Regions from separate parts of the Mesorhizobium sp. B2-3-7 genome, predicted to be linked through region 1. Evidence: predicted binding sites of a transcription regulator. Region 1 holds the regulator's gene; each other region holds the start of a gene.
What was found. The regulator LexA, encoded in region 1, represses DNA repair genes until DNA is damaged. The targets are predictions, from matches to a motif close to TGTTCNNNNTGTGTTCNG.
Positions count from the first base shown of each region.

Region 1 (7,498 bases):
TGCGACACCAGGCTGATGGACGAGATGACCGCCTGCGCCAAGGACAGCGCGTTCCTCAAGCAGGTCATCGGCTTCGACGGCACCGCCAACCACGACGCCGAACTCGATCGCGCCGCCCTCGACAAGCCCGTGACGTTTACCGCGGTGCAGACCGGGCGTGACGACGTCGCCCTGCTCGGCTTCACCTCAGGCACGACAGGCGTGCCGAAGGCGACGATGCATTTTCACCGCGACCTCCTGATCATCGCCGACGCCTACGCCCGCGAGATCCTGCAGGTGACGCCTGACGACATCTTCGTCGGCTCGCCGCCGCTGGCCTTCACCTTCGGCCTTGGCGGGCTCGCCATCTTTCCGCTGCGTTTCGGCGCCGCGGCGACGCTGCTGGAACAGGCCACGCCACCCAACATGGTCCACATCATCGAAACCTACAAAGCGACGATCTCCTTCACCGCGCCCACCGCCTATCGCGCAATGCTCAAGGCCATGGACGAAGGGGCCGATTTATCGTCGCTGCGCGTCGCCGTTTCGGCCGGCGAGACCTTGCCCGCGCCGGTCTTCGAGGAATGGACTGAGAAAACCGGAAAGCCGATCCTTGACGGCATCGGCGCCACGGAAATGCTGCATATTTTCATCTCCAACCGCTTCGATGACATGAAGCCTGCCTCCACCGGCAAGGCCGTTGGCGGCTATGAGGCGCGCGTCGTCGACGACGAAATGCGCGAAGTGCCGCGCGGCACCGCGGGCAGGCTCGCGGTGCGGGGACCGACCGGCTGCCGCTACATGGCCGATGCCAGGCAGAGCGACTATGTCCGCGACGGGTGGAACCTCACCGGCGACACGTTCTGGCAGGACGAGGACGGTTTCTTCCACTTCGCAGCGCGCTCCGACGACATGATTGTCAGTGCCGGCTACAACATCGCCGGCCCTGAGGTCGAAGCGGCGCTGCTGGCGCATGCCGATGTCGCCGAATGCGCGGTGGTCGGCGCCGAGGATGCCGAGCGCGGCCAGATCGTCGAGGCTCATGTGGTGCTCGTGCAAGGCGTGGCGCCAGACGCAATGACCGTCAAGCGTCTGCAGGATCACGTCAAGGCCACGATCGCGCCCTACAAATATCCGCGCTCGGTAAAATTCATCGCCGCTTTGCCCAAGACGCAGACCGGCAAGATCCAGCGCTTCCGGCTGCGTGCGGAGAAGATCAATTGAGCAAGCCCTACGACCCGTCCGCCGAGGGCGCGGAAATGTCGTTCAAGGAGCGCATGTCCTACAGCGACTATCTGCATCTGGAAAAGGTGCTCGAGGCGCAGGAGCCGCTTTCGTCAGCCCATGACGAGATGCTGTTCATCATCCAGCACCAGACATCGGAACTCTGGATGAAGCTCGCGCTGCACGAAATCGGCGCCGCAATCCGCTCCATCCGCGCCGACCGTCTCGAACCGAGCTTCAAGATGCTTTCGCGCGTCGCCCGCATCTTCGAGCAGCTCAACAATGCCTGGGACGTGCTGCGCACGATGACGCCCAGCGAATACACCGAGTTCCGCGACGCGCTTGGCCAGTCCTCGGGCTTCCAGTCGTGGCAGTACCGTGCCATCGAGTTCATGGCCGGCAACCGCAATCTCGCAATGCTCGGACCGCACAAGCACCGGCCGGACCTCAGCGAGAAACTGGAGGCGATCCTGGCGCAACCGTCGCTCTACGACGAGGCGCTGCTGCTGCTCGCCCGTAACGGCTTCGACATCGGTGCCGACGCAAGGCGTACGGACTGGCGCGAAACGCGGACCGAGAACGAAGAGGTCCTTGTCGCCTGGCAGATCATCTACCGCGACCCGCAGCGCTACTGGATGTTCTACGAACTCGCCGAGAAGCTGGTCGATTTCGAGGATTATTTCCGCCGTTGGCGCTTCAACCACGTCACCACGGTCGAGCGCATCATCGGCATGAAGCGCGGCACCGGCGGCACATCGGGCGCGTCCTACCTGAAGAAGATGCTGGAGGTGGAGTTGTTCCCGGAGCTGTGGAAGGTCCGCACCCGGCTCTGACGTAGCTTTGCCGACTGCATATCGTTATCCCGAACCCACTGCGCTTTTCTGAGCGACAGGCTCTTAAGTCACCGCCGCCTTGACGGCGAAACGCGCCTCCTGCCACGCGTCCGTGCGCAAAATGTCTTCCAGCACCTCGACAGCCTGCCAGACATCGACATAGCCGACATAAAGCGGCGTAAAGCCGAAGCGAATCGTGGATGGCGCGCGGAAATCGCCGATCACGCCGCGCTCGATCAAGGCCCGCATCACCTGATAGCCATGCGGGTGGAGGAACGAAACCTGGCTGCCGCGCTCATTGCCATCGCGCGGGCTTTCGAGTTCGAGGCCGTAGGCGCCGCATTTTGCCTCGACCAGTTGGATGAACAGATCGGTCAACGCCATGCTCTTCCTGCGCACCTCTGCCATGTCGACCTCGGCCCAGACATCGAGCGCCCCTTTGAGCGCGCGCATCGACAGCACAGGCTGCGTGCCGCAGAGAAACCGGCGGATGCCTGTGCCGGCAGCAAAACCCTGTTCGAAGGCGAATGGCCGCGCATGGCCCCACCAGCCGCTGAGCGGCTGGCGGACATCGCCATGGTGGCGCTCGGCCGCGTAGATGAAGGCCGGGGCACCCGGGCCGCCATTGAGATATTTGTAGGTGCAGCCAACGGCGAAATCGGCATTCGAACGGTCGAGCTCGACGGGCAAGGCGCCGGCGGTATGGCAGAGATCCCAGACAATCAGCGCGCCGGCATCATGTGCCGTCCGCGTCAGCGCGGCCATGTCGCGTAACTGCCCGGATTTGTAGTTGACGTGGTTGACCAGGATGACCGCGACCCGCTCGTCGATCAGTTCTTCTATGGTCGGCGCATCGACACCCTCGAGCCGCAGCACCGTGCCCGGCCGCGTCGAGGCAACGCCTTCGGCCATATAGAGATCGGTCGGAAAGCTGTCCCCCTCGGCGATGATGACTGACCTGTCCGGCCGCATCCCGAGTGCCGCATGCAGCACCTTGTAGATGTTGATCGAGGTGGTATCGCAGACCACCGTCTGGCCGGCGGCGGCCCCGATCAGGCGCCCGAGTTGGTCGCCGAGTTCGACCGGCATGTCGAACCAGCCGGCGGTGTTCCAGGCGCGGATGAGATCCTGCGCCCACTCCTGCGTGGCGGCCTTCTGCAGCTCGCCGAACACGGCTGGCGAAGCGGCGCCCAGCGAATTGCCGTCGAGATAGATCACCCCCTGGGGCAAGGTGAAGCGGTCACGCATGGCACGCAGCGGATCCGCGGTGTCCATTGCCTCGATCGCTGCGAGATCGGGAATTTTGCTCATGGTCGCGATGTTCCTCGGTGAGAAGAGCGCCCTGGAAACGGGCCGGCTGTTTTGCCGCCCGGGCAAGGGCTGGCCGCATAGAGGCGCAAGAACAGGGTGAACGCCCGGTTCGATCTTTGCTCGATTTCCGCCCGAGGCAGTTCCTCGAGCACCCCAACGATCCGGCGAACCTGGAGATCGCCGATCAAAAGACTGATGTAGATGTCGGCGGCTTCGGCAGGATCGTCACAGGCGATCAGGCCGGCCCGACTTGCGGTTCGAAGCAGGTCGCCAACAAGCGGCATTATGGTATTGCGGCCGAATTGCGCGATCGATTGGCCAAGCGTGCCTGTATCGTTGACGTCGCCGGCCGCGGCGCGATTGAGCGCCACCGCCTTGTCGCCCGTCACGAGGGTCAGCAGGACTGGCCCGAGCAAGTTCAGGGTTTCGAGCGGATCGCGCGCCTGGTGAAGGGCGTCCTCCAGCAGCTTCCTTGCCTCTCCCGCATTGGCTTCGATCAAGGATCGAAACAGGGTCTGCTTGTTGCCGTACCAGTTGTAGAGGGTTTCGTTCGAGGCCGATGCCCGCTTGGCGATAGCAAGCAGGGAGGCGCTCTTGTAGCCGGCTTCCCGGAGCACCGCATAGGCGGCCTCCTCTATCCGTTCGCGTCGCGCGGCCTGCTTCGGCGTGGTCATTGGTGTTCCTCTTCGAAAACCGTACATTATTATACGGTTTCGTCAAGCGAACGAACGAACGCAGCCCGTCGCGACCAGTGGTGGTGTCTGGCCGTTTTCCGGCGGAAGTTGGCATTTTGGTTTCGTTTCGTTCACGAGCCGCAGGGGTTTCTAATCCGCCCAAACGCACCCCGCACCTGCCGGTCACCCAGCTTGCAGGCTTGTGCCAAGAGTGGAGACCGGTCGGGCCACAGGCCATTAACCAAAATAGTTTCAAAGGGCCCGGGAGCGCATTGACGACGGACCGCGCTGGCAGGATGCTGGCTGCGGGAGGGCATTTCGTTTCCGTCGCCTTAACAAATTCATTAAACTTTAAATGGTTGCGGAACACAACTGGAACAGATAGTGTTTGTTCTGGGTTTGTTTTCTGATTCTGGTTCCAGACCCTTCGTGCAATGCCTTTGGGGGCCGCCATGCTCACGCGCAAGCAACATGAACTCTTGATGTTCATCCATGAACGGCTGAAGGAAAGCGGCATTCCGCCGTCCTTCGACGAGATGAAGGAAGCGCTGGACCTCGCCTCCAAGTCGGGAATTCATCGGCTGATCACGGCGTTGGAGGAGCGCGGCTTCATTCGCCGCCTGCCCAACCGGGCGCGCGCGCTGGAGGTGCTGCGCCTGCCGGACTCGATCGCGCCGGGTCTTAACGCGGCAAAGAAGTTCTCCCCGAGCGTCATCCAGGGCAGCCTCGGACAGGGCAGCAGCCCTAGCCGGCAGATCAAGCCGGCGACGTCTTCGCGTCTGCCCGCTGCCGGCAATGACGACGACGCGGTTTCAGCGGTGTCGATCCCGGTCATGGGTCGCATCGCAGCGGGTGTGCCGATCGACGCCATCCAGCATCAGACGCATTCCATTTCAGTGCCGCCTGACATGATCATGGGCGGCGAACACTATGCGCTGGAGGTCAAGGGCGATTCGATGATCGAGGCCGGCATTTTCGACGGCGACACGGTCATCATCCGCAATGCCGACACCGCAAGTCCCGGCGAGATCATCGTGGCCCTGGTGGACGAGGAGGAAGCAACGCTGAAGCGCTTCCGCCGAAAGGGTGCTTCGATTGCGCTCGAGGCTGCCAATCCGGCCTATGAAACACGTATTTTCGGACCGGACAGGGTCAAGGTGCAAGGCAAGCTGGTCGGCCTGATCAGGCGCTACTGAGCGGGGTCGGCGATGGGCTTTTCGGGTTTACGGTAAGGCGGCAGTCCCCTTGCCTCGCGTGAGAATTTCCGCTGTTCGTGCCAGGGCCGATATGGCCTGTCGACGGCAAAGCTGACCCGTGCCGGTGCCGTCGCCGATTGCTGGTCGAAGAAGACGGCGGCACTTCCCTTGCGAGCGAGCTGCCGCTTGGTGATGACGAGAACCAGCGGATTGTGGCAGGGATCGTAGCCCGCGGGGTCGTTGATGACGATCAGATCCGCATAGGAGCAGGCCCTCCAGGCGTCCTTGCGATCCTCCACCTGCGCGATGATCGCCCCCGAGGTATGCCGGGCCATGCACAGGCCCGTGAAGCAATAGAAAGGCGCTCCCGCCGGAAGTTGCGCGGGATCGAAGATGTCGAACTGTCGGTCTCCGCTGTCGAACAGTTCCGGCGCAACGATGGTTTCGGACTTCAGCGCGCGTTTCCAATTATCGACGGTGAATTCGTTCGGGCGCGCCCGGTTGATCGCGAGCTCGCCGCCGCCGATCGGCAACGCCACCAGGCGGGCATCCTCCGAAATCAGCACGTCCGGCGTGCGCGTGTCCGAGACGGTCAACAGGCCGGCGAGCGCGAAGGGAAGTGCCGCCAGCCGCAGCCATGTCGTGGCCATCGTCGCGATGACCAGGGCGATCGCCACCAGAAGGACGGATTGCTGCGAAATCAACCCGACCGCGTCGACCGGCGAGCGTTGCGAGATCCATCCTGATATGGCGATCATCGCGGTCAGTCCCTTGCCCATCAGATAAAGGGATGGTCCATCGAACCCGAACGGCATCAGCAGCGCGCTGGCAACCGCAAGGAACATCACGACCGAAACGATCGGCATGACGGCAAGATTGGCGAACAGGCTGAGCGGCGACACGCGCTGGAAATGCCAGATGGCGAAAAGCGCCGTGGCGCTTCCCGCGATAATCGAGGTCATCGCCAGCCCACCTGTCGCCAGCAGCAATTTTCGCGTCAGCAGGCTAGGCAAGGTCCGTTGCGGCGGCGGGGTCCGCGCTTTGTCGGCTTTGCGATCCGACCAGCCGGCATAGGCGCCGACCAGGGCCGCGGTGGCGGCGAAGGACATCTGGAAGCTCGGCCCTACCACCTCGTGCGGCGACACCACGATGACGGCGATCGCCGAAATAGCCAGATTGCGCATGGTGAGTGCCGCCCGATCGAACAGAACGGCGATCAGCATCACCGCCAGCATGATGAAGCTGCGTTCGGCGGCGACAACGACGCCCGAAATGACGAGGTAGGCGGCGATGGAGAAAAGTGCCGCCGCGGCCGCGTATTTCTTGACCGGCCGGCGGGAGGAAAAATTCGGGAACAGCGCGAAGCCGCCACGCAGCAGACCCATGACCGTGCCGGCGACCAGCGCCATGTGCAGCCCGGAAATTGAGATGATGTGGTAGATGCCGGTGCGTCGCATCGCTTCATTGATCTCGTCGGGAATCCCGGCGCGCACACCCACGATCAGCGCCGCGGCGATCTCGCCCTCGGCGCCGCCGATGCTGCCCCTGATATGGTCGGCAATGCTTTCGCGAGCACTCTCGATGGCGGCTGAAAGGGCGGCCCACAGCGGCCTGTCATCGGCTGAGACGATTTTGGGGTTGCCGAGAAAGAAGCCGCTGGCGCCTATGCCGGCGAAGTAGCTGTCGAAGGAAAAGTCGTAGCTGTCCGGCCGCACCGGTCCGGTCGGCGGCAACAGCCTGGCATAGCCGGTCACGAGCGAACCGGCCGTCACTTCAGCCGGCACCTTGCGTGCCGAAAGGCGAACGCGCTCCGGCGCGTAGAGTAGTTTCGGCCGCGCGGTCGATGTCACATCGATGGTCAGCCGGATGCGCCCGGTCTCCATCTGGTCGACCGAAACGACGCGGCCGGTGATTTGCGTGGAGATTTCCGAGCCCAGCATCCGCGTTCCCGCTCGCCACGTCTCGACTTTGCCGGCGAGCATGCCGAGCGCGCACAACAGCGCCGCCATGAAGCACAGATGCGTTTTCGGCCATGAGCGTGAAACGAGCGCGCACAGCGACATCAGGATCGCGACCGCGACAGGCTTGGCAAAGCCCGGCTCCGCCGCCAGCGAAAAATAGGCGATCGATCCGCATGCCAGGAACACCGGCACGAGCAGGAAGGCTATGCCCCGATCGAGTTCGAGCTCGGACGCTCTGGCCACGCCGTTGCGCAGACGAGGCCATGAAGCACGGCCGAACTCACGGCGCAGACGCACGGCCGCGCCGGCTGCGGGAATGC
Region 1 is NZ_VFVV01000015.1:38,078-45,575, reverse strand. Features, by position in the region: gene FJ940_RS24470 (AMP-binding protein) at 1-1,203, shown strand, start outside; gene kynA (tryptophan 2,3-dioxygenase) at 1,200-2,036, shown strand; gene kynU (kynureninase) at 2,100-3,347, opposite strand; gene FJ940_RS24455 (TetR/AcrR family transcriptional regulator C-terminal domain-containing protein) at 3,344-4,021, opposite strand; gene lexA (transcriptional repressor LexA) at 4,474-5,217, shown strand; gene FJ940_RS24445 (ComEC/Rec2 family competence protein) at 5,211-7,498, opposite strand, start outside.

Region 2 (7,498 bases), on a different contig from region 1:
TGGGCATCGCCATGCGCTATCCCGAAACGCATGCCGCCTTTCTCGAACAGTGCCATGCCGCCGGCCAGGTCAGGCCGACGCCACTTCTGCTGCAATATGTGCCCGGCGACTTCAACTGCCTGCACCAGGACCTCTATGGCGACCTCGCCTTTCCGTTGCAGGTGGCGGTTCTGCTTTCAGAACCCGGCGAGGATTTCACCGGCGGCGAGTTCGCCCTGACCGAACAGCGGCCGCGCATGCAGAGCCGGGTGGAAGTGGTGCCCTTGCGCCAGGGCGATGCCGTCTCCTTCGCCGTCCACAATCGGCCGGTGCAGGGCACCAAGGGCAATTACCGCGTCAATCTGCGCCACGGCGTCAGCCGCCTGCGCTCGGGCATGCGGCACACGCTCGGCATTATTTTTCACGATGCCAAGTGAATTGGGAGGTCAAGGCGTGGACCAATGGGTACATTGAGGCGCGTCATCCCTTCTCCCCTGGGAGAAAGTGGCCTCGCGCTTGGTCCTGCATCGCCGACTACCATGCCCAAAACTCAAGGCAGGTATAATATTGCGCGATGCCTTTCGGTCAGCCGGCCGGCGCGTAGCGGCTCACCACCATGCCGCTCGCATAGGCCTTCGAGCCGAGCAGCCGCAGCCTGCCGAACCCGCCTTGGTCGAAGATGCGGCGGCCGGCGCCCAGGACGGCCGGGTTGATGAACAGCTGGAACTCATCGACCAGCCTGGCCGCGATCAGCGCCGAGGCGAAGCCGGCGCCGCCGAACACCGCGATGTCGCCGCCCTCACCCCTCTTCAGCAAGTCGACCTCCCGCGGCAGGTCGCCGCTGACCACTGTCGTGCCCTCCCATCGCGAGGCCTTGAGCCTGTCGCTCGGCACCACCTTCCTCGCCTCGACGATGCGCTGGGCGAAAGCATAGAACGGGTCGCGCGGATATCTCTTCGCCGCATTGCCCCAATGGGCGAGGTAGCCTTCCTCGGCCATCTTACGGCTCAAGAGGATGGTATCGATGCCGGCGAAGACGGCGTTGAAGTCCCGCTTCAGCTCCTCGTCCCAGGCGCTGTCGTCGCCCCATTCCCAGAGCTGCCAGCGATGATCCCCGGCGGCGCCGACAAAACCGTCGACCGACATCTGCATCTGGAGGATCAGCTTTTTCATTATGGTTCTCCCAGTCAAGGGCCGAGCGGCTCGTTTTACCCGTCCGGCCGGCACGGTTGCCGATGGTTTACATTTGGAACTATTGACCTGAGATGAAAACGATGTCAATAGTAAAGCGATTTAAAAATGGAACCATACACATGTCGACACAGGACCGGTCTGGCTGCCCCATCAACCTGTCGCTCGAACTGCTCGGCGACCGCTGGACGCTGCTCATCATCCGCGACCTGGTCTTCGCCGGAAAAAAGCACTTTCGCGAATTCCTGCAATCCGATGAGGGCATTTCCTCGCGTACGCTGGCCGAGCGCCTCCAGACATTGCAGGACGAAGGTATCCTCACCCGCAGCGGTGATCCCACGCATGGGCTGAAGGCGATCTATCGCCTGACCGAGGCCGGCATCGACCTTGTGCCCGTGCTGGCCACGCTCGGCGCCTGGGGCAGCAAGCACCGCAAGGCCGACGATGATCTGGCAAGGATCGCCGATAAGCTCGCTGCCGACGGCGAGCCGGCGCTGGAGCGCCTCAAGCAGGCGCTGCGGGCGGAGCATCTCGGTTGATGGATGTCGCCAAGGCGGCCTCGGGGACAACGACCCGCACAGGCAACGCGCCTCAGAAAGCGCGTCACGGCCCTCTGTTCGGAATAGCGCAAAAACAAGCAATTGGAACGGTTGCGTGATGCATTGCAGCACGCCGGCGACGAGCTATGGCGTGCGCAATATGTCGGCGCCCGCCTGCTCATCGAACAGCACGGCGCAGCCGCACTGCAGCGCGACTTCACTCAGCGCATTCGCGACTGTTTCGTCGGCCGAGACGAAATCGCCGGTCAGCACCCGCAATTCCTCCACGGCCTTGGCCATCGAAACCAGCCGCCCCGCGGCGCGGTCGGTCGAGCAGGCGTTGACGACGCAAACCAGATCGATCATTTCAAAGTTGCCCATGCTAGCCTCCGCACGCGGCGCCCTTCGGCCGTCAACGCGATTGTGAGCGACAATGTTCCGGCGGATCGCGACCTCGCTTGACAGCGAGCAATGTTTGTTCTCTTTATGTTCCATACTCTACAACGTCGCGAGGAACCGGGGATGGAGCCCACCATCCTGCATGCCGATCTCGACGCTTTCTACGCCTCGGTCGAGCAGCTTCTCGACCCCTCGCTGCGCGGCAAGCCGATCGCGGTCGGCGGCGGCGTCGTGCTCGCCGCCTCCTACGAAGCCCGCGCCTTCGGCGTGCGCGGCGGCATGCCGGGGCGCAAGGCGCGCGAGCTCTGCCCGCAGTTGATTTTCGTCGGCGGAAATTTCCGCGACTACCAGCGGCTCGGCGACGCCGCGATGAAGGTGCTCGACGATTTCACGCCGCTGGTCGAGCGCATCTCCATCGACGAGGCCTTCGCCGATGTCGCCGGTTGCACGCATCTGTTCGGCCAGCCGCGGGAGATCGCCTCGACCATTCGCCGCCGCGTGCGAAGCGAACTCGGCCTGCCGATCTCGATCGGCGTGGCGCGCACCAAGCACCTGGCCAAGATCGCCTCGCAGGTGGCCAAGCCCGATGGGCTGGTGGTGGTCGAGCCCGGCACCGAGATCGCCTTCCTGCATGACCTGCCGGTCTCCCTGATGTGGGGCGTCGGCCCGGCGACCAGCGCGCGGCTGGCCGAGATCGGCGTCCAGACAATCGGCGAACTGGCCAGGACGCACAGCGGCGCGCTGGCGCGGCTGCTCGGCCCTGCCGCCGGCGAAAAGCTTGCCGCCTTGTCGTGGAACCGCGATCCGCGCAAATTGGAAACACGTCGCCGCGCCCATTCGGCCGGTGCCCAGTCGGCGCTTGGCCGCAAGCCGGCACTGGAATGCGTCTACATACCCGTCCTGCTGCATCTGGCCGACCGGGTCGCCAGCCGGCTGCGCGCCAAGGCGCGCCCCGGCCGCACGGTGACGGTGCGCGTGCGCTTCGCCGACCTCAGCGCCGTCACCCGCTCGATCACGCTCGACCAGCCGATCTCGGCGACGGTGATGCTGGCCGAGATCGCGACAGACCTGGTGCGGGGCGTGCTTGCCGATCATCCGCATGACAGGACGATTTCGCTGCTGGCGATCTCGGTCTCGCATCTGGAGGAAAGTGCCGAATTGCAGCTCGAACTGCCGCTCGGCCTCGCCGACGAAAAGCGCCGCCCCGGCACCAGGAAGGGCCTCGCACGCTTCGGCGCCGACCGCGCCATCGACAAGATCCGCGAGCGTTTCGGCAAACAGGCCGTCGGCTACGGCACCGTGGCGCTGGAGGCGGCCCGCTCGGTGCCCGACGAGTTCAGGGAATTGGCGCAGAAGGAATTGTAAGCGGGAATGGCTGTCTGCGCTTCCCGAATGGCGCACACCAGTTGGCTTCAGAGCCGCATCGTGCCGAAGACCCGATCCCAGAACAGCGACGTCACGCCGAAATTGACGTTTTCGTCGACATGATGATGCAGCGCGTGGCGGCGCTTCAGCGTGTAGAGATAGCTCGGATGAGTGGGATGCCAGTGATGGATCACATGGTGGATGCTGACGTACCATAGGTAGCCCAGCATCAGCCCGCAGCTCGCCGCGCTGGCGACCGCGAAATCCGAGACCATCCATACGGGAAAGAACGCGACAAGCGCATGCACGCCGAGGCTGAGCCAGGTCGGCGTGCCCACCGGACTGCGCTCCTCGACATGATGGCGGGCGTGCAGATCCCTGATCCAGGGAATGTGGTGAAGGACGAAGCGGTGCATGACGTATTCGATCAGCGTCCACAGACACAGGCACGCCAGCGCCGTCGCCAGCCAGCCTGGCGCGCTCTCTTCGCCGGCCTCGATAAGCCCGGCCACAGCCAGCAGGGCGATCGCCAGGGGGTAAACCACGAAGTCGCTGTAGTATCCAATGAGACCGAGTTCCATCGGAGCAAGCCTTCAACGCCGAAGAAGCGACAGATTGCCGAATGCGCGGGCGGGGAGCAACGCGGATGCGCCTGACATAGCGTCGCAATCACCTCGCGCAAGGTCGGCGGCAACGATTTGGAAGCCAGTCAACCGGCTGTTGCCTTCGAAACCAGCCTCGCAACGGGCTTGAAAAATGGCGGAACACAGCGCGGTCCCGAATGGACGGCCAACTCTTGATCGCCGTCAACCGCGCGGCACCGTCGGGCGTGGCCGCGATGTCACATTGGATGGCACACCCTCACCCGAACCTTGCCGCCGTCCACGCCCCGTCAGCCGCGTTCGACTCCACCGCCGCGGCGACGAACTTCACGCCGCGCGCGCCGTCGACCACATCGGGCACCTGCGCCGCCCGGGCCGCATCGACGGCGGCGCCCGAACGATGCGCGCGGATGATGTCGGCGGCGTCGCGGTAGAAATTGGCGAAGGCCTCGATATAGCCTTCGGGATGAGCGGCCGGCATGCGCGACACGCGCCGGCTTTCCTCGGTCGAGCCATGGCCGCCGCGCACGAGCGTGCGGCTTTCCTCGCCATATCTGGAGAAGCGCAGTTCCTCGGGCCGCGTGCCCGACCATTCAAGCCCCGCCTTGTCGCCATAGATGCGCACGGAGAGATCATTATAGTGGCCGGGCGACGTCTGGCTGGCCAGGATCGTGCCGCGTGCCCCGCCCGCCCAGCGCACCAGCACATGCGCGTTGTCATCGAGCCGCCGTCCCGGCACGGCGGTGAACAGGTCGGCCGACACCGTCTCGGCCTCGCGGCCGCTGATGAAACTCGCCAGGTTGAAGGCATGCACGCCGATATCGGCCAGCACCGCCGACTGGCCCGCGCGCGCCGGGTCGGTGCGCCATTCCGCCTGTTTCTGGCCGTCGGCATCGATCGGCCTGGTCAGCCAGTCCTGGATATAGGCGCCGTGCACGGAGACGATGCGGCCGAGTTCGCCCGCCGCCACCATCTCGCGCGCCTGGCGCACCATGGCGTAGCCGGTGTTGTTGAGGGTGACGACGAAGCGGCGATTTTTCTCCCGCGTCAGCGCCACCAGGGCTTGCGCCTCGCCCAGCGTCGTCGACAGCGGCTTGTCGCCGATCACATCGATGCCGGCTTCCAGAAAGGCTGTCGCGACCGGCGCGTGCAGGTGGTTGGGCGTGACGATGACGACCGCCTCGATGCCGTCCGGGCGCGCCGCCTCCGCCTTTGCCATCATGCGGTAATCGGCATAGCTGCGCTCCGGCGCGATGCCGATCTCGGCGGCCGAGGCGGCGGCGTTCCCGGGGTCGGACGACAGCGCTCCGGCCACCAGCGCGATCTGGTCGTCGAGCCGCATGGCGAGGCGATGCACCGCGCCGATGAAAGCGCCCTGCCCGCCTCCCACCATGCCGACGCGCAAACGCTTGCCCGCCGATCCGTCCGATGTCGCATAGACCATATTTGTCTCCTCCGATTTAAGGATGTTAAGCCAGCACCCACCGTCGAGTTCTGTAGCGCCCCCCTCTGTCCTGCCGGACATCTCCCCCACAAGGGGGGAGATCGGATGTCACGCCGGCTTTCGCCAAATTGCCAGCGTTGCATGAAAGGCGTCGCGGTCGACGCTGCCAATCTCCCCACCTGTGGGGGAGATGTCCGGCAGGACAGAGGGGGGCGCCATAGGGTGCTATGTTGAATGCATCGAACTTCTTCGCTGCAGAACAGCTACCACCCTCGAACAGGATTTCCAATTTTCATATTGTAAAACGATCGTATCGCGCTAGCCTGAAATCATGAGCGGGGCGCGCAAATCATCCGGACCCTCCAGCGCCGACGAGGCGACGACCCGCAAGCGCGGGCGCTCGCTGGCGGCGCTCGGCTATATCAAGCCGCAGACTTACGAGGAGCTGCGCGCGGTGCTGTCGTCGGGCACGGTCCATTTCCCCAAGCGGCTGCGCCAGGTCGCGATCTTCCTGTGGCAGCATCCGAGCGACGTCGCGCTCGGCACCATCGCACAGGTCGCCGCGCAGGCAGGGGTGCAGCCTTCGACGCTGGTGCGCTTCGCGCAGATCTTCGGCTATGCCGGCTTTTCCGATTTCCAGGGCCTGTTCAAGGACCATGTCAAGGCGTCCTGGCCGGAAGGGCGCGGCCAGGAACGCACGCCGCGCGTATCCAATGCCGACCTGCATTTCCTGCGCGGTATGGTCGGCGCCTCGCAGGCCTCGCTCGGCCGCATCGAAACCGGCTTCGATATCGAGAGCTTCGAGAAAATGGTGGCGTTGCTTTCGGCCGCCGAGCTGATCTACGTCATCGGCTCCAAGCGCGCCTTTCCCGTCACCAGCTATCTCTCGCTGACCCTGTCGCAGCAAGGCGTGCGCAATGTGCTGGTCGACAATGTCGGCTCCACCGCGCTCGACCAGATCGGCTGCATCGGCAGACGCGACGCGGTGCTGGCGGTCTCCTTCAGTCCCTACAATTCGATCACGCCCGACCTCGTCGCGGTCGCCCACGAGCGGCGCGCGCGGATCGTCACCATCACCGACAGCACTTTTTCTCCGCTGGTCAAGTTCTCGGACACCTGGCTGGAAGTGGTGGAACAGGATTTCGCAGGCTTCCGCTCGCTGGCGGCGTCGCTCGCCGTCGGCATGGCTTTGGTCCATGGCGTCGTGGCCCAACGGGCAGAATGATTGCGCGGTTGACTAACGGGAACTGACATTCCATATCTTAAGAAATAGAAACTTTGTTCCGGGAGGAGGAATGGAGCTTCAGCTCGACGGCAAGATGGTGCTGGTCACCGGCGCGACGCAAGGCATCGGCCGGGCAGTCGCCGAAACCTTGGCGCGTGCCGGCGCCGGCGGCCTGCTGGTCACCGGCCGCGACGGGACGCGCGGCGAGGCCGTTGCTGCGGAGCTCTCGCAAGCGGGCACGCCGGCACACTTCATCGCCGCCGAGCTTTCCGACCCGGCAGCCCCTGCCCTCCTGGCGCAAGCCTGCATCGACCGCTTCGGCCGTATCGACGGTCTCGTCAATGCCGCCGGCCTGACCGACCGGGCCTCCTTCCTCGATGCGACCCCCGACGACTGGGCCTCGCTGTTCGCCGTCAATGCCCGCGCCCCTTTCTTCCTCATGCAGGCGGCGATTGCCGACATGCGGAAGCGGGGCCAGGGCGGCGCGATCGTCAACATCCTGTCGATCAATGCCCATTGCGGTTCGCCCGAGCTCGCCGTCTATTCCGCCACCAAGGGCGCGCTGGCGACGCTGAGCAGGAACGCAGGCAACGCCCACCGCTTCGACCGCATCCGCGTCAACGGCATCAATGTCGGCTGGACCGATACGCCCGCCGAGCGCGTCATGCAGGCCGAGACGCTCGGCCACGGCGCCGGCTGGCTCGATGCCGCCAACGCCGCGCAGCCCTTCGGCCGGCTGTTCTCGGCGGAGGAC
Region 2 is NZ_VFVV01000010.1:105,339-112,836, reverse strand. Features, by position in the region: gene FJ940_RS20225 (2OG-Fe(II) oxygenase) at 1-416, shown strand, start outside; gene FJ940_RS20220 (dihydrofolate reductase family protein) at 565-1,152, opposite strand; gene FJ940_RS20215 (helix-turn-helix domain-containing protein) at 1,293-1,709, shown strand; gene FJ940_RS20210 (hypothetical protein) at 1,854-2,090, opposite strand; gene dinB (DNA polymerase IV) at 2,232-3,473, shown strand; gene FJ940_RS20200 (sterol desaturase family protein) at 3,521-4,054, opposite strand; gene FJ940_RS20195 (Gfo/Idh/MocA family oxidoreductase) at 4,335-5,519, opposite strand; gene FJ940_RS20190 (MurR/RpiR family transcriptional regulator) at 5,851-6,744, shown strand; gene FJ940_RS20185 (SDR family oxidoreductase) at 6,815-7,498, shown strand, end outside.
Region 2: a site for LexA is predicted at 2,186-2,203, ahead of dinB (DNA polymerase IV). Genes of this name have one in related genera too.

Region 3 (7,498 bases), on a different contig from region 1:
CAGCCTGAATAGCCAATCGGGGAGGCGGAGCACTATCGGCAACAGCGCCGGCCGCAAGCCGGCGATCCGCGCCGGCTCGATGCCCGACGCCTTCATGGCCTGGAGCGCCTCGTCGATCTGTCTTGCCAGGATCAGCCGCCAGCGCCGGTCGGCAAGCTCGCTCGCCAGCGGCAGGCCCGAAAGCGCCACCAGCGCATTGTTCAAATTCATCAAAAGCTTGCCCCACAGCACGGCTTTCATGTCGGCATGGACTTCAACCCGGAACCCTTCGACGCCGAGAAGGCTGATCAGACCGGCATCGCTGTCCTCGATCATGACCTTGCCGTCGCTGGCGCGGTGGACACGAAGCGGCAATTCGCCGTCGGCCGATTGCACGACATTGAACGGCACCATGCCCGCCAGCACTGTTCGCCCGTCGACACCGGCGCGCAGCCTGTCGGCATTGTCGATGCCGTTCTGCAGGCTCACCACCACGGCGTCCGGCGGGGCATGTGCGGCGATGAGCGCAGCCATTTCCCGCGTCGCGCCGCTCTTGACGGTGACCAGGATCACGTCCGCCTGCGGCAAGGCGGCGGCTGGATCTGTGGTGACGGCAAGCGCTTGCCGCTCGAGGCCCCGGTCGCGGCCCTCAAGGTCGCTGACCCGCAATCCGCCTTGCCGCAGAGCCGCCTCGATGCGCGGCCGGGCAAGCAGAATCACCTGGCGCCCGGCGAGCGCCAGGCAGCCGCCGGCATAGCAGCCGATGCTGCCGGCGCCGGCAATGACGATTCTCTTGTCCCCGTTTGCCATCCAGTCGCTCCGCACCGGGCCCACGACTATACGACATGAAAACCATAATGTCGGCGGTATCGCCGGTCATAGGACTGGCCCCTACGTCTGGCCGTGACAGGCCTTCAGCTTTCGACTATCGCTTTTGCCATGACGCTGCCGACCGATCCCGCCGCAAACCTCGCCGCCCTCATCCGTTGCGCCTCCGTGACGCCGGCCGAAGGCGGTGCGCTGACCGCGTTGCAGACGATGCTGGAACCGCTCGGCTTCCTCGTCGATCGCCCGATTTTTTCGGAAGACGGCACGCCCGATATCGAAAACCTTTATGCCAGGCGCTCAGGCAATGGCCCGCATCTGATGTTCGCCGGACACACCGACGTGGTGCCGGTCGGCGACGAAGCCGCCTGGACGCATCCGCCCTTCGGCGCCGAGATCGCCAATGGCGAGATGTATGGCCGGGGTGCGGTCGACATGAAGGGCGGCATCGCCTGTTTCATCGCCGCGATAGCGCGCCATGTCGAGACGAATGGCGGCCCGAAGGGCTCGGTCTCGCTGCTGATCACCGGCGACGAGGAAGGCCCGGCCATCAACGGTACCACGAAGCTGCTCGAATGGGCGGCTTCCAGGGGCGAGAAATGGGATGCATCGATCGTCGGCGAGCCGACCAACCCGGCTGCGCTCGGCGACATGATAAAAATCGGCCGGCGCGGCTCGCTGTCGGGCGACGTCATCGTCAATGGCCGCCAGGGCCATGTCGCTTATCCCTTGCTTGCCGACAATCCGGTACGCGGGCTGATGAGCCTGGTCGATGCTTTGCTGCATCCCGTCTTCGATGAGGGCACGAAGGATTTCCAGCCGACTAATCTGGAGGTGACATCCATCGACGTAGGCAACCCGGCCACCAACGTCATTCCAGCCAAGGCAACCGCCACCTTCAACATCCGCTTCAATGACAGCTGGACCGCCGAGACCATACAGGCCGAAATCCACAACCGTCTCGACCAGGCGGCGGGCCGCAGGAAATATCGGCCCGGCAAGGAGATGCCGGTCGACTACGAACTCGTCTGGCGCGACCGGCCGAGCCATGTCTTCCTGACCCGCGACGACAGGCTGATCGAGACGTTGAGCGGCTCGGTCAAGGCGGTGGTAGGCAGAGAACCGGCGCTATCCACCTCCGGCGGCACCTCGGATGCGCGCTTCATCAAGGACTATTGCCCGGTGGTCGAATTCGGCCTGGTCGGCAAGACCATGCACATGGTCGACGAGCGCGTTGCCCTTGCCGATCTCGAGACGCTGACGCAAATCTATCAGCGCTTCATCGAAGACTGGTTCGGACAGGACTGAGCAGCATGCTTTCGGCGGACGAGACCCAAGTTTCGCTGACCGGCGCCTGGCGACTGATGCTCGGCAGGGCCGATGGCCTGCGTCTGCTCGACCTGTCTGCCGATGGTTTCTGGAATTCCTTTTTCGCCATCGTCGTCGCGGCGCCGGCATTGATCGTCGGCTGGGTCGGCATCGCCAACGAGATCGGCGATCCCGATGCCTTCGCGGGCCGCTTCAGCATGCTGTTGCGGCTGGCGACAGTCGATATCGGTTCCTGGGTGCTGCCTCTGGTCGCACTCGCTCTGGTCGCGCCGCGCGCCGGCATCGGCGGCCGCTTCGTGCACTATGTCGTGGCCTCGAACTGGGCTTCGGCCATCACGGCCTGGCTGATGCTGCCGTCCGCGCTGATCAGGCTTTTCCTGACCTCGGCGAGCCAGATCTCCAGCCTTGTGTCGCTGCTGTTGTTCGCGCTGTCGATGGTGCTGACCTGGCGCATGACCAACGCGACCATCGGCAGGGGTGCCGCAATCGGGACCGCTGTCTTCGTTGGCATGTTCATCGCTTCGCTGATCGTGCTGTTCGGGCTGCAGGCACTGCTTGGCATCACGGTTCCGGACACCGGAGCTCAGAGCCTTTCGGGACTCTATCCGGGATAATCGACGCCGACTAGAAAAAGCCCGTCGGGCGGCGCCACCTGGCCGCAGGCGGCGCGGTCGTGCGCCTCGAGCGCCGCCTTGAGATCGCCCGCCGTCCATGCGCCTTCGCCGACGCGCTTGAGCGAGCCGACCATCGAGCGCACCTGGTTGTGCAGGAAGGAACGCGCCGAGGCTCTGACTTCGATCATGTCGCCCGAACGGCTGACGTCAAGACGGTCGAGCGTGCGCACCGGGCTCTCGGCTTGGCATTGCGTGGAACGGAAGGTGGTGAAATCGTGCCGTCCAAGCAGCACTTTGGCTGCTTCGTGCATGGCAGCGGCGTCAAGCTGCTTCGGCACCCACCATACCTTGCCCTTTTCCAGCGCCGAGGGCGCGCGCCGGTTGAGGATGCGGTAGAGGTAGTGACGGCCGATAGCCGAGAAGCGGGCATCGAAGCCGTCGACGACGGTCGTGGCTTTCAAGATCGCGATGCGATTGCCCGCGCCCTGCAGATGCGCGTTGACCGCATCGCGCACCTTGTCGTCCGGCCAGGCCTTGGCCAGGTCGACATGCGCCACCTGGGCCGTCGCATGCACGCCCGCATCGGTACGGCCGGCAGCGCGCAAGCGGACCTGCTGGCCGCAGAATTTTTCGATCGCCTGCTCGATCGCCTGCTGCACCGAAGGCTGGTCCGCCTGGTGCTGCCAGCCGGCAAACAGGCTGCCGTCATATTCGATGTCGAGGCGAAAACGCGGCATGTCGGGCGGCTATACGCACTCGCCTAGGCGGCGAGTGCGGTGAAGGCCGAGGCGTAGACCAGCCGGCCGGTTTCGGGAGCGTCGGCCCAGGCCAGCGCCTGCAGCGCCTCGCCCTGGTATTCGCTCTCGAATCCTTCGGCGCGCGCGTGGCTGTAGCCGAAACGGCCGTAGTAGGTGGGGTCGCCCAGCACCACGGCCAGCATCTCGCCGGCGTCGCGCAGGCGGATGTGAGCCTCGCGGATCAGCGCGCCACCAATGCCGGTGCCGTGAAAGGAGGGCTCCACCGCCAGCGGCGCCAGTGCCACCGCCGGGCAATCCTTGCCGCCGGTGCGGACGAAAAGCCGCGAAAACAGGATGTGGCCAACCACCTGCCCGTCTTCTTCCGCCACCAGTTCGACAACGGCGTCGCCGCCGGAAACCAGCGCGTCAACCAGCCCGGCTTCCGCCTGCTGGCCGAAAGCGTGTTCCTCGACGAGGCGGATGGCCTCGCGATCCCGCGGCGTCGCCGCGCGTATCGACATCATGCTCATGACAGTTTCATTCCTTTTTCGATCTTGGTCCCGCGCAGGAATTCTTGCGCGGCGGCGGGCCTTCCGCCCGCCCGTTGAACTTCGACCAGCCGGATCGCGCCCGCTCCGCAGGCGACCGTCAGGCGGTCGTCGAGAATTCCTCCCGGTTCGCCCACACCTTGCGCAAGCGTCGAGCGAAGCAGTTTCAGCCGTTCCACCCGGCCACCAATTTCAACCTCGCACCAGGCGCCGGGGAAGGGCGACAGGCCGCGAACGTTATTGTGGACTTCGGCCGCGGGTCGCGTCCAATCCACGTGCGTCTCGGATTTACCGATCTTTTTGGCATAGGTCACCCCCTCAACCGCTTGGGCGGTGAACGCCAGGCCATTCCTTTCCAGCCGCGCCAGCGCTTCCACGATCAGTGCGGCGCTGACGCTCATCAATCGATCATGCAGATCGCCGGCGGTCATATCGGGTTCGATGACGCATTTTTCAACCAGCCCCACCGGGCCGGTGTCGAGGCCTTCTTCCATGCGCATGACCATCATGCCGGTTTCGCTGTCTCCCGCCATGATCGCCCGCTGGATGGGCGCCGCACCGCGCCACCGCGGCAACAGCGAGGCATGGCCGTTGATGCAGCCCAGTTGCGGCGCCTCAAGCACCGCCCTGGGCAAAAGCAGGCCATAAGCCACGACCACGCCGATATCGGCTTGCAGCGCGCGAAAAGCTGCCTGTTCGGCCTCGTCCTTGAGCGACGTCGGCGTGCGCGTCTCGATGCCCAGCCGTTCCGCCTCGCGCTGTACCGGCGACAGTGTCAGCTCAAGGCCGCGCCGGCCGGCGGCTCGCGGCGGCTGCGTGTAGACGGCCGCGACCTCATGTCCGGCATCGGCAATCGCGCGCAATGTCGGCACCGAAAACTCCGGCGTCCCCATGAAAATGACGCGAAGGGGCATTGTCCCCTATCCCACCAGCTTGCCCGGAGCCTTGTCCTTGGCCAGCTTCTTGAACTTCTTCACCACCATGTCGCGCTTCAGCTTCGAAATGTGGTCGATGAACAGCACGCCGTTGAGATGGTCGATCTCATGCTGCAGGCAGGTTGCCATCAGCCCCTCGGCCTCCATCTCCTGCAGCTTGCCGTCGCGGTCGAGATACTTGACCCGCACGGAAGCCGGGCGTTCGACCTCGGCATAATAGTCGGGAATCGACAGGCAGCCTTCCTCGTAGACGGAGCGCTTGTCGGCGCTTTCCAGGATTTCGGGATTGATGAAGACATGCGGCGCCGGCGTCTCGTCCTCCTTGGCGAGGTCGATCACCAGCATGCGCAGCGGCTCGCCGATCTGGATCGCGGCCAGCCCGATGCCGGGCGCGTCATACATGGTCGCCAGCATGTCGTCGGCCAGTTTGCGCAAGGGCGCGTCGACGCGCTCCACCGGCTTGGAAACCTGGCGCAGGATGGGGTCGGGAAGGATGATGAGCGGCTTGATCGGCATGGCGTCTCACCTAAGACCTTGAATAAAGGGCGTCAACCGGTACGCCGGGGGATCGTTCACGTTTTGATCTGTGCTGGCCGGCCGAATCGTCTATGCTGTGTGCATGAACGACCTGACATCCATCCTTTCGGAACCTGTCGCCCGGCTTGGCGCGACCACGATCACGCTCGGCCATGCGCTGGCGTTCGGGGCCTTTGTGTTTCTTGGCCTGTTCGTGGCGCTTGTCGTCGCGCTGTGGCGCTCGGCCAAGGCGCGCGCCGTGGCCGCTGCCGAAGCCGCCGACCATGCCCGCGACGCCGAGGCGCGGATGGCCGGCATATTGCAAAGCCAAGCCGAGATGCAGGGCCGCATGGGCGCCATCGCGGAAGTCTTCGGCGCGCGGCAGGCGGAACTGACGCAATCGATCGGCCAGCGCCTCGATGCCATGACCGGCCGCCTCGGCCAGACCATGACCGAGCAAACCAAATCCACTCATGAGAGCCTGGCCAAATTGCAGGAGCGGCTGGCCGTCATCGACACCGCGCAAGGCAACATCCAGTCGCTCGCCGGCCAGGTCGTGCAATTGCAGGCGATCCTCTCCAACAAGCAGACGCGCGGCGCCTTCGGCCAGTCGCGCATGGAAGCGATCGTCGCCGACGGTCTGCCGCACGGCGCCTACGAGTTCCAGGCGACCTTGTCCAACGGCAGCCGTCCCGATTGCCTGGTGAAGATGCCCAACGGCGCGCCGGCGCTTGCCGTCGACGCCAAGTTTCCGCTGGAAGCCTGGAACGCCATCCGCGCCGCCGAAGGCGCCGAACAGCAGAAGGTCGCGTCGCAGGCCTTCCGCCGCGACATCGAGGTGCATGTCCGCGATATCGCGGATAAATATCTGATCCAGGGCGAGACGCAGGATACCGCCTTCATGTTCGTGCCGTCGGAATCGGTGTTTGCCGAGATCCACGAAAATTTCGAGGCGGTGGTGCAGAAGGCGCACCGCGCCCGCGTCGTCATCGTCTCGCCGTCGCTCCTGATGCTGTCGATCCAGGTCATCCAGGCGATCCTGAAGGATGCCCGTATGCGCGAGCAGGCACACCTGATCCAGGGCGAGGTGATCCGGCTGATGGAGGATGTTTCGCGCGTCGACGAGCGGGTGCGCAAATTGCAGGGCCATTTTGCCCAGTCGGCCAAGGATATAGACGACATCCTCGTCTCGACGTCGAAGGTGACCAAACGCGGCCAGAAGATCGAAGCTCTGGAGTTTGGGGCGCAGCCCGGAGGCGATGCCGACCCTGACATGGCGTCACCAGCCCCTGCGAAGCCGGAACCCGGCCCGCGCGTTGTCGATTCCCCACGCGTTGCCGATTCAAAGACCGGCCAGCTCAGGCTGAGGGTCGTCGAAGGCGACGAATGAGGCGCCGCACCGGACGGCGCTACTGCTCCTCCACTGTGGCCATGCCGTGAAATTCAGGTAGCCAGTGAAGCGCCGAGCGGTGCCATTTTTGCAGTGTCGGAATCAAATCCTGGCGTTGCCGCGCGGTTCCCACTCGAATGCCGTAGACCTTTGGGCCATCTCCGACCGACGTGGCGTAAAGGTGCGAGCCGCAGTCGGCGCAAAAGGCCTGGACGCGCTTGGCGCCGCTTGCCACGGTCTTGATGTAGACCTTCGGTGTACCCTTTGTGATCCGGTAGTGATCTTCAGACGCCGGAACGGTGACGCGAAAGGCCGTACCGGTCAACTGTTGGCAATCGGTACAATGGCAGATCGAGGTCTTTTCCGGTTCGACCTCCGCCTCATAGGTGATGGCACCACAATGACAGCCGCCGTCGATCTTCATAATCAGTCCTCCAAAACTCGATCGGCTGATTTTAGCGGCGCAGCGGCGCAAGGCAACGACGCGACGCTGATCCAGAGGCATGATCCCGAGGAATGGAACGCGGGTTTCGAGGCTATGCTCAAAGTCTATTCGGATGCTGATTCGATCAGCTTGCGTCGCTGTTCCCAGGTGCCTGACGTCTGCGGCTTGACGAACAGCCGG
Region 3 is NZ_VFVV01000001.1:693,922-701,419, forward strand. Features, by position in the region: gene FJ940_RS03500 (2-dehydropantoate 2-reductase) at 1-789, opposite strand, end outside; gene dapE (succinyl-diaminopimelate desuccinylase) at 919-2,112, shown strand; gene FJ940_RS03510 (transporter) at 2,118-2,747, shown strand; gene truA (tRNA pseudouridine(38-40) synthase TruA) at 2,735-3,484, opposite strand; gene FJ940_RS03520 (N-acetyltransferase) at 3,508-4,014, opposite strand; gene fmt (methionyl-tRNA formyltransferase) at 4,011-4,946, opposite strand; gene def (peptide deformylase) at 4,953-5,483, opposite strand; gene FJ940_RS03535 (DNA recombination protein RmuC) at 5,587-6,873, shown strand; gene FJ940_RS03540 (GFA family protein) at 6,893-7,297, opposite strand; gene FJ940_RS03545 (cation diffusion facilitator family transporter) at 7,423-7,498, opposite strand, start outside.
Region 3: a site for LexA is predicted at 5,537-5,554, ahead of FJ940_RS03535 (DNA recombination protein RmuC). Genes of this name have one in related genera too.